Regions from separate parts of the Bradyrhizobium sp. UFLA01-814 genome, predicted to be linked through region 2. Evidence: predicted binding sites of a transcription regulator. Region 2 holds the regulator's gene; the other holds the start of a gene.
The links. Region 2 encodes PhoB, which activates phosphate uptake and scavenging genes when phosphate is short. Its sites were predicted from a motif close to TGTCATNNANCTGTCAT; they were not measured.
Positions count from the first base shown of each region.

Region 1: ugpB (sn-glycerol-3-phosphate ABC transporter substrate-binding protein UgpB) is a predicted target of PhoB. The motif match lies at 1,703-1,719, and genes of this name have one in related genera.

Region 1 covers NZ_JAQOSR010000008.1:10,298-13,955, reverse strand. Annotated here, with positions in the region: gene ugpA (sn-glycerol-3-phosphate ABC transporter permease UgpA) at 1-167, opposite strand, end outside; gene ugpB (sn-glycerol-3-phosphate ABC transporter substrate-binding protein UgpB) at 331-1,647, opposite strand; gene PMN64_RS04075 (CaiB/BaiF CoA transferase family protein) at 2,135-3,340, opposite strand; gene PMN64_RS04070 (organic hydroperoxide resistance protein) at 3,540-3,658, opposite strand, start outside.
Region 2 covers NZ_JAQOSR010000040.1:11,958-15,615, reverse strand. Annotated here, with positions in the region: gene pstB (phosphate ABC transporter ATP-binding protein PstB) at 1-805, shown strand, start outside; gene phoU (phosphate signaling complex protein PhoU) at 913-1,629, shown strand; gene phoB (phosphate regulon transcriptional regulator PhoB) at 1,776-2,486, shown strand; gene PMN64_RS14590 (GcrA family cell cycle regulator) at 2,745-3,257, opposite strand.

The DNA of each region.
Region 1 (3,658 bases), on a different contig from region 2:
TCGAACCAGACGAAGCTGGTGGAGAGACCGAAAGCGTCCTGCAGCAGAAAGGATTGGATCACCGCCTGAACGGCCGGCCAGTAGAAAAAGATCAGGACGATCGCCAGTTGCGGGGCAACCAGCGCGTAAGGCAACAGCTTTGACTGGAAAATCGCTTGCTTTTGCATGGGCTCGGAAGAAGGGCAGGCCGCGGGTGCGGCCTGCCGGTTGATGGCCCTAAAGCGCGACGAGATGAGGTCGGGTCGTCATCGCGCTTTAGCTTGTCGTCTGGGCATGATCTTTTCGGAAAGCCGCTTCGCGCTTTTCCGGATCATGCCCGAAGGCATCATGTCAGCGGACGGCGGTCTTTTCAAACTGCCGCAGCATCTGGTTGCCGCGCTCGACGGCGGCGTCCAGCGCCTGCTTGGCGGTCTTCTTGCCGGCCAGCGCCTGCTCGATCTCCTCCGACCACATGTCGCGCAGCTGCACCATGTTGCCGAGGCGCAGACCGCGTGAATTCGCGGTCGGCTCCTTGTTGGTGAGCTCGAGCAGCGGGGTCTCGAGATAGGGCTGGTCCTTGTAGAAGCCCTCCTCCTTTGCCTTGGCATAGGCGGCCTTGGTGATCGGCAGATAGCCCGAGGCCTTGTGGATCCAGATTTGGCGGTCGGTGTCCGAGAGGAAGGTCAGGAACTTGGCCACGCCCTTGTATTCCTCGGCCGACTTGCCGCCCATCACCCAGAGCGAGGCGCCGCCGATGATCGAGTTCTGCGGCGCGCCCTTGGCGTCGGGATAATACGGCATCGGCGCCGCGGTGAAGTTGAACTTGGCCTGCGCCTTGACGTTGCCGAAGAAGGCCGACGAGGTCAGGTAGATCGGGCATTCGCCCGAGGTGAAGCGGCCTTCGCCGGTATTGGTGCGGCCGGCATAGTCGTAGGTCTTGTCCTTCTGCAGCTCGACGAGGTTCTCGAGATGCTTGACCTGCAGCGGGCCGTTGAACTCGAGCACGGTGTCGAAGCCGTCGAGGCCGTTGGCCTTGCTGGCGAGCGGCACATTGTGCCACGCCGAGAGCTGTTCGAGATTGACCCAGGTGACCCACGAGCCGGAGAAGCCGCAGGTGGCGTAGCCGGCCGCCTTCAGCTTCTTGGCGTCGTCGAACACTTGCGGCCAGGTCTTCGGAATCTCTGCGATGTTGGCCTTCTTCAGCGCATCGAGATTGATCCACATCACCGTCGACGACGAGTTGAAGGGGAACGACAGCATCTCGCCCTTGGAGGTCGAGTAGTAGCCGGTGATCGCGGGCAGATAGACGCTCGGATCGAACTTCTCGCCGGCGTCGGCCATCAGCTTGTAGACCGGTTTGACGGCGCCGGTGGCGGCCATCATCGTCGCGGTGCCGACCTCGAACACTTGCATGATATGCGGCGCGTTGCCGGCGCGGAACGCGGCGATGCCGGCATTCATGGTGTCGGCGTAGCCGCCCTTGTAGGTCGGGATCACCTTGTAGTCGGATTGCGAGGCGTTGAAGTCGTTGGCCAGCTTGACGATGACGTCGTTGTTGGCGCCGGTCATCGCGTGCCACCACTGGATCTCGGTCACCGCAAACGCGGGCGACGCGAATGCAAGCGCGGCAGCGGCTGCCGCAGCAGCGCCTAGTCGTCGAAAGAACATCAAAACCCCTCCCAATTGGAACGTCGTCTTTCGTTGCGCGCGTTATCAGCGCCGGATGACGTTCAAATGACCGTATAAACGAAAGTCATGGTAGGGGGGAAGCCGAAGCGAAGGGAAGCGGTAAAAAAGGCGAAGACCGCAGCCGGCTCCGTGCGGTGCAGCGCCAAACGCGACGTTGCACCGCAGGGTCTGATAGTTTCTCGGCGCAACGGACTGCGCATCACCTCGCCCCGCGTGCGGGGAGAGGCGCAGGCCGTCTTCGGCGGCCGTTCTCAAGAACGCCGAAGCAGAGCTTCGGCTATGACGCATCGTTAGATGCGTTCCGGGTGAGGGGGACTCTCCGCGATCACAGCTATCACCGTATCCGCGGAGACGGCCCCTCACCCCAACCCTCTAAGAGCAAGCTTCGCTTGTCTCGACCCCGTAAGAACGGGGCGAGGGAGCTGACCACCGTTGTGGTCGCTATTCGACTGCTCTCATGACGCCTTCAGCGCTTGCGCTGGGGACCGCAGACCACGCCCTTGTCGACCAGGCTGCTGATCTCATCCCTGGAGTAGCCGAACTCGCCGAGCACTTCGGCGGCGTGCTGGCTGAACTTCGGCGGCGTGCGGCGCAGGTTCGGCTTGGTGCGTTCGAGGCGGATCGGCGAGGCGACGCCCTTGTACCAATCCTTCTCGATGACGTCGCCGCGATGAATGGTGTGCGGGTTGGTCAGGGCCTGGTCGATCTTCTGCACCGGGCCGGCCGGCAGGCCGGCGGCGAGCAGCCGGTTGCACAGCGGCTCGGCCTCGTGCTGGCTGAACACCGCTGCCAGCTCGACGCGGAGCGCATCGCGGTTGGCGATGCGGTCCTTGTTGCGGGCAAAGCGCGGATCGGTGCCGAGCTCGGGCTTGCCGATCTCCTTGGCGAGCTTGCGGAAGGTGCCGTCATTGCCGACGCCGATGAAGATGTTGTCGGTCTTGGTCGGGAAGATCGCGTACGGAACGAGGTTGGGATGCTCGTTGCCGGTCAGCGACGGCGGCTTGCCGTGCATGAAATAGTTCGCGGTGTGCGGGTGCATGATCGCGAGCCCGGTCTCGTACAGCGTGGTCTCGATGAACTGGCCGAGCCCCGAGCGCTGCCGCTCCGACAGCGCCATCAGGATGCCGATCGTGGCGTAGAGTCCGGTGGTGATGTCGACCAGCGGCACGCCGATCCGCATCGGACCGCTCTCCGGCGAGCCGGTCGCAGCGATCATGCCGGTCATCGCCTGGATGATCGCGTCATAGCCCGGATTGCCGCCGCGCGGGCCGTCGGCGCCGAAGCCGGAGATCCGGCAATGCACGAGGCGCGGAAATTTCGCGCGCAGCACGTCGTTGCCGATGCCCCATTTGTCGAGCGTGCCCGGCTTGAAATTCTCGATCAGCACGTCGGCGGTTTCGAGCATCTTCATCAGCACCGCGCGTCCGCCCTCGGAAGCGAGGTCGAGGCCGATCGAGCGCTTGTTGCGGTTGATGCCGACGAAATAGGCCGCGTCTTCTTCGTGGAAGGGAGGACCCCAGTCGCGCACCTCGTCGCCGGCGGGCGGCTCGACCTTGATCACGTCGGCGCCGTGGTCGGCGAGAATCTGGGTGCAATACGGACCGCCGAGCACGCGCGTCAGATCGATCACGCGCAGGCCGGTCATCGCGCCCGTAGCCGCTGGGGTATTCATGGAAACAACCTTCGCTCAGTTGGGATTAAACGAGGGTCCCAGAGCTAACGGTCTTCAGCCGGGGCAGCAATGCTTCCGTCGGCGCAGGCCCATGCAGCAGGCGGCGCATGCGTTCGCCAAGCGAACTGGCATCTGAAATGCAGTAGTTGAAATGCAATGGTCCGCCACGTGTCGCGGCGGACCATTGCGTGATGTGGAATTAGACGACGCTCAGCTTGACGTCGACATTGCCGCGGGTCGCGTTGGAATAGGGGCACACATGGTGGGCCTTCTCGACCAGCGCTTCCGCGTCGGCGCGGGCGAGGCCAGGTAGCGACA
Region 2 (3,658 bases):
CGTCTCCACGACTGCCGCGGGCCACGTTCCCCAGGTTCCGCTGCCTGAAGCGCCGCCGAAAGTCACGGTGCGCAATCTCAATTTCTATTACGGCGAGCACCACGCGCTGAAGAACATCAACCTGACGCTCGGCACCAACCGCGTCACGGCGTTCATCGGCCCGTCCGGCTGCGGCAAGTCGACCCTGCTGCGCATCTTCAACCGGATGTATGACCTCTATCCGGGCCAGCGCGCGGTCGGCCAGCTGATGCTGGACCAGACCAACATTCTCGACCCCAAGCTCGACCTCAACTTGCTGCGCGCGCGGGTCGGCATGGTGTTCCAGAAGCCGACGCCGTTCCCGATGACGATCTACGAGAACATCGCCTTCGGCATCCGCCTCTACGAGAAGATCTCGAAGTCCGAGATGGACGACCGGGTCGAGAAGGCGCTGCGCGGCGGCGCGCTGTGGAACGAGGTCAAGGACAAGCTGAACGCGTCCGGCCTGTCGCTCTCCGGCGGCCAGCAGCAGCGCCTGTGCATCGCGCGCACCGTGGCGGTGCGCCCCGAGGTGATCCTGTTCGACGAGCCGTGCTCGGCGCTCGACCCGATCTCGACCGCCAAGGTCGAGGAGCTGATCCAGGAGCTCTCCGAGGACTACACGATCGCGATCGTCACCCACAACATGCAGCAGGCGGCGCGCGTCTCCGACAAGACCGCCTTCATGTATCTCGGCGAGCTGATCGAGTTCGACGACACCAACAAGATCTTCACCTCACCGAGCGATCGGCGCACCCAGGACTACATCACCGGCCGGTTCGGTTGACCGGCGCATGATCCGGAAAAGTGGAAACCGGTTTTCCGATCAGGGCATGCTAAAATTCAGGACACGAAACCATGATCCCCGGGATCATGGTTTGAGGGAGACAAGCGATGGCTTCTGAACATACCGCCAAGGCATTCGACAGCGACCTGCAGGAGTTGACCCGCCTGGTCGCCGAGATGGGCGGCCTGGTCGAGCGGATGATTACCGAGTCGGTCGACGCGCTGATCCGTCGCGACGTCGCGCTCGGCAAGCGCGTGGTCGCCGCCGACATCGAGATCGACAATCTGCAGCGCAACATCGAAGAGCGCGCGGTGCTGACGATCGCGCGCCGCCAGCCGATGGCGATCGACCTGCGCGAGATCGTCAGCGCGATGCGCGTCGCCACCGACCTCGAGCGGATCGGCGACCTCGCCAAGAACATGGGCAAGCGTGTCGCGGCGCTGGAGAGCGATTTCCAGCCGCTGAAGCTGATCCGCGGCCTCGAGCACATGACCGACCTCGTGCTGTCGCAGGTCAAGTCGGTGCTCGACGCCTACGCCGCGCACGACCTGCCGGCGGCGATGAACGTCTGGAAGGGCGACGAGGAGGTCGATGCGATCTGCACCTCGCTGTTCCGCGAACTGCTCACCTACATGATGGAAGATCCGCGCAACATCTCGTTCTGCATCCATCTGATGTTCTGCGCCAAGAACATCGAGCGGATCGGCGATCACGCTACCAATATCGCAGAGACCGTGTTCTACATGATCGAGGGCCAGCAGATCACCGACAAGCGCCCGAAGGGGGACATGACCACTTTTGCCACCACGGTGCCGGGCAACTGAAGGCATCATCGGCAAGCGCGAAACCGGCAAGAGTGAAACTGGACGATCCTCGCGACAATTCGTTTCCGCGGGGACTATGCTCAAGGAAGTAAGCGTTTCGGTTTGCGTCTGGGCAACGGATCACCACAGAGAAAGAACTTAAACCGATGAGCGCACGCATTCTGGTAGTCGAAGACGAGGAAGCGCTGACGACGCTGTTGCGCTACAACCTCGATGCGGAAGGCTACGATGTCGAGACGGTGGGGCGCGGCGACGATGCCGACACGAGGCTGAAGGAGCGCGTTCCCGACCTCGTGGTCCTCGACTGGATGCTGCCGGGCCTGTCCGGCATCGAGCTGTGCCGCCGCCTGCGGGCGCGGCCCGAGACCAAGCAGCTTCCGATCATCATGCTGACCGCGCGCGGCGAGGAAAGCGAGCGCGTGCGCGGGCTTGCCACCGGCGCCGACGATTACATCGTCAAGCCGTTCTCGGTGCCGGAGCTGCTGGCGCGGGTGAAGGGCCTCTTGCGCCGCGCGAGCCCGGAGCGGCTTGCAACCGTGCTGACCTATGGCGACATCGAGCTCGACCGCGAGAAGCGCCGCGTGGCGCGCTCGGGCCGCCCGATCGATCTCGGGCCGACCGAGTATCGCCTGCTCGAATTCTTCCTCGAGCATCCCGGCCGCGTGTTCAGCCGCGAGCAACTGCTCGACAGCGTCTGGGGCCGCGACATCTACATCGATGAACGCACCGTCGACGTGCATATCGGCCGCCTGCGCAAGCTGCTCAATCCGGGCCGCGAGCAGGATCCGATCCGCACCGTGCGCGGCGCCGGCTACGCGCTCGACGACCGCTTTGCCAAGGCCGAGCCGCAGCCGTAATGGCCGTTGCGGGATTCATATCCCGTAGCACGGTGTCGTCCCGGCCTAGTGCGCAATTGCGCACGGGAGCCGGGACCCATACGCCGCGGCCGGCGTAATCGGCACGGGGCCAGACGGCTTTCTAACAACACGCATTAGTGGTTATGGGTCCCGGCTTTCGCCGGGACGACGCCGATGATGTAACGGGCCACGCGCCATAAAAAAATCCCCGCTTTCGCGGGGATTTGTTTTTCAGGTCTTCCGTAGTTTCCCGAGTGCTCACTTGATCTGCGGTTTCGCCGACGGCCGGCGGCGATCGGCGGCGGGCTGGTAGGCGACGCGCGAGTGATGCGCGCAATAGGGCAGGCCGCCGAGCGCCTTGCCGCCGCAGAAGAAGAATTCCGGGCTTGAGGGATCGCCGACCGGCCAGTGACAGGTGGCCTCGTTGAGTTCGAGCAGCGACAGCCGCTGGCTCATCGGCACCACATTGTCGTAGGAGATCGGATCGGGCTCCATCTCGACCTCGAAGGCGTGCGCCAGCGCGGTGTTGCCGCGGGACACCGGGCGCGCCACCCGCATCATGTGCTGGGCGGGGCGGGCCTTGCGCTGCCGCGGCGCGGCCGTGGAGGGGGCCTTGGCGCGGCCGGAGAGGCCGAGCCGATGCACTTTGCCGATCACGGCGTTTCGCGTCACATTGCCAAGTTCCGCCGCGATCTGGCTGGCCGACAGGCCAGACTCCCAGAGTTTCTTCAGCTGCTCGACGCGATCGTCGGACCAGGTCAATACAGTCATCGCATTCTTCCCTTCGCGTAGCGCCGGCCAATCATTGGAGCGGCGCTGCGAGCCAATCTGGACAAATATCCCTGCGGCCAGAATCCCTTAGCCCTCGCCGGGCGCGGTCTTGCGCCCGAACGTTTACGCGCGATACGAAGGCTACTTAGAGGGTCCAGTACTGCCGCACGAGATGTCGTACCCGACAGGCCAAACGCTACAATATGGCGTGACTCTGGCGCAAGAGTCCGCGGCCGTGCGTCCACATGTTCCGATACAGTTAAGCATTGCGATGAGGCTTTTCCACCGCACCGGAATGCTCCGGATTGCGCTCGTTTCGCATTGCAGGAAGGCCACTTCGTGGCGATTGACACCTACCGACCGCAGCATAGAATGTCCGCCACGTGCCGCCCGCAAAGGCG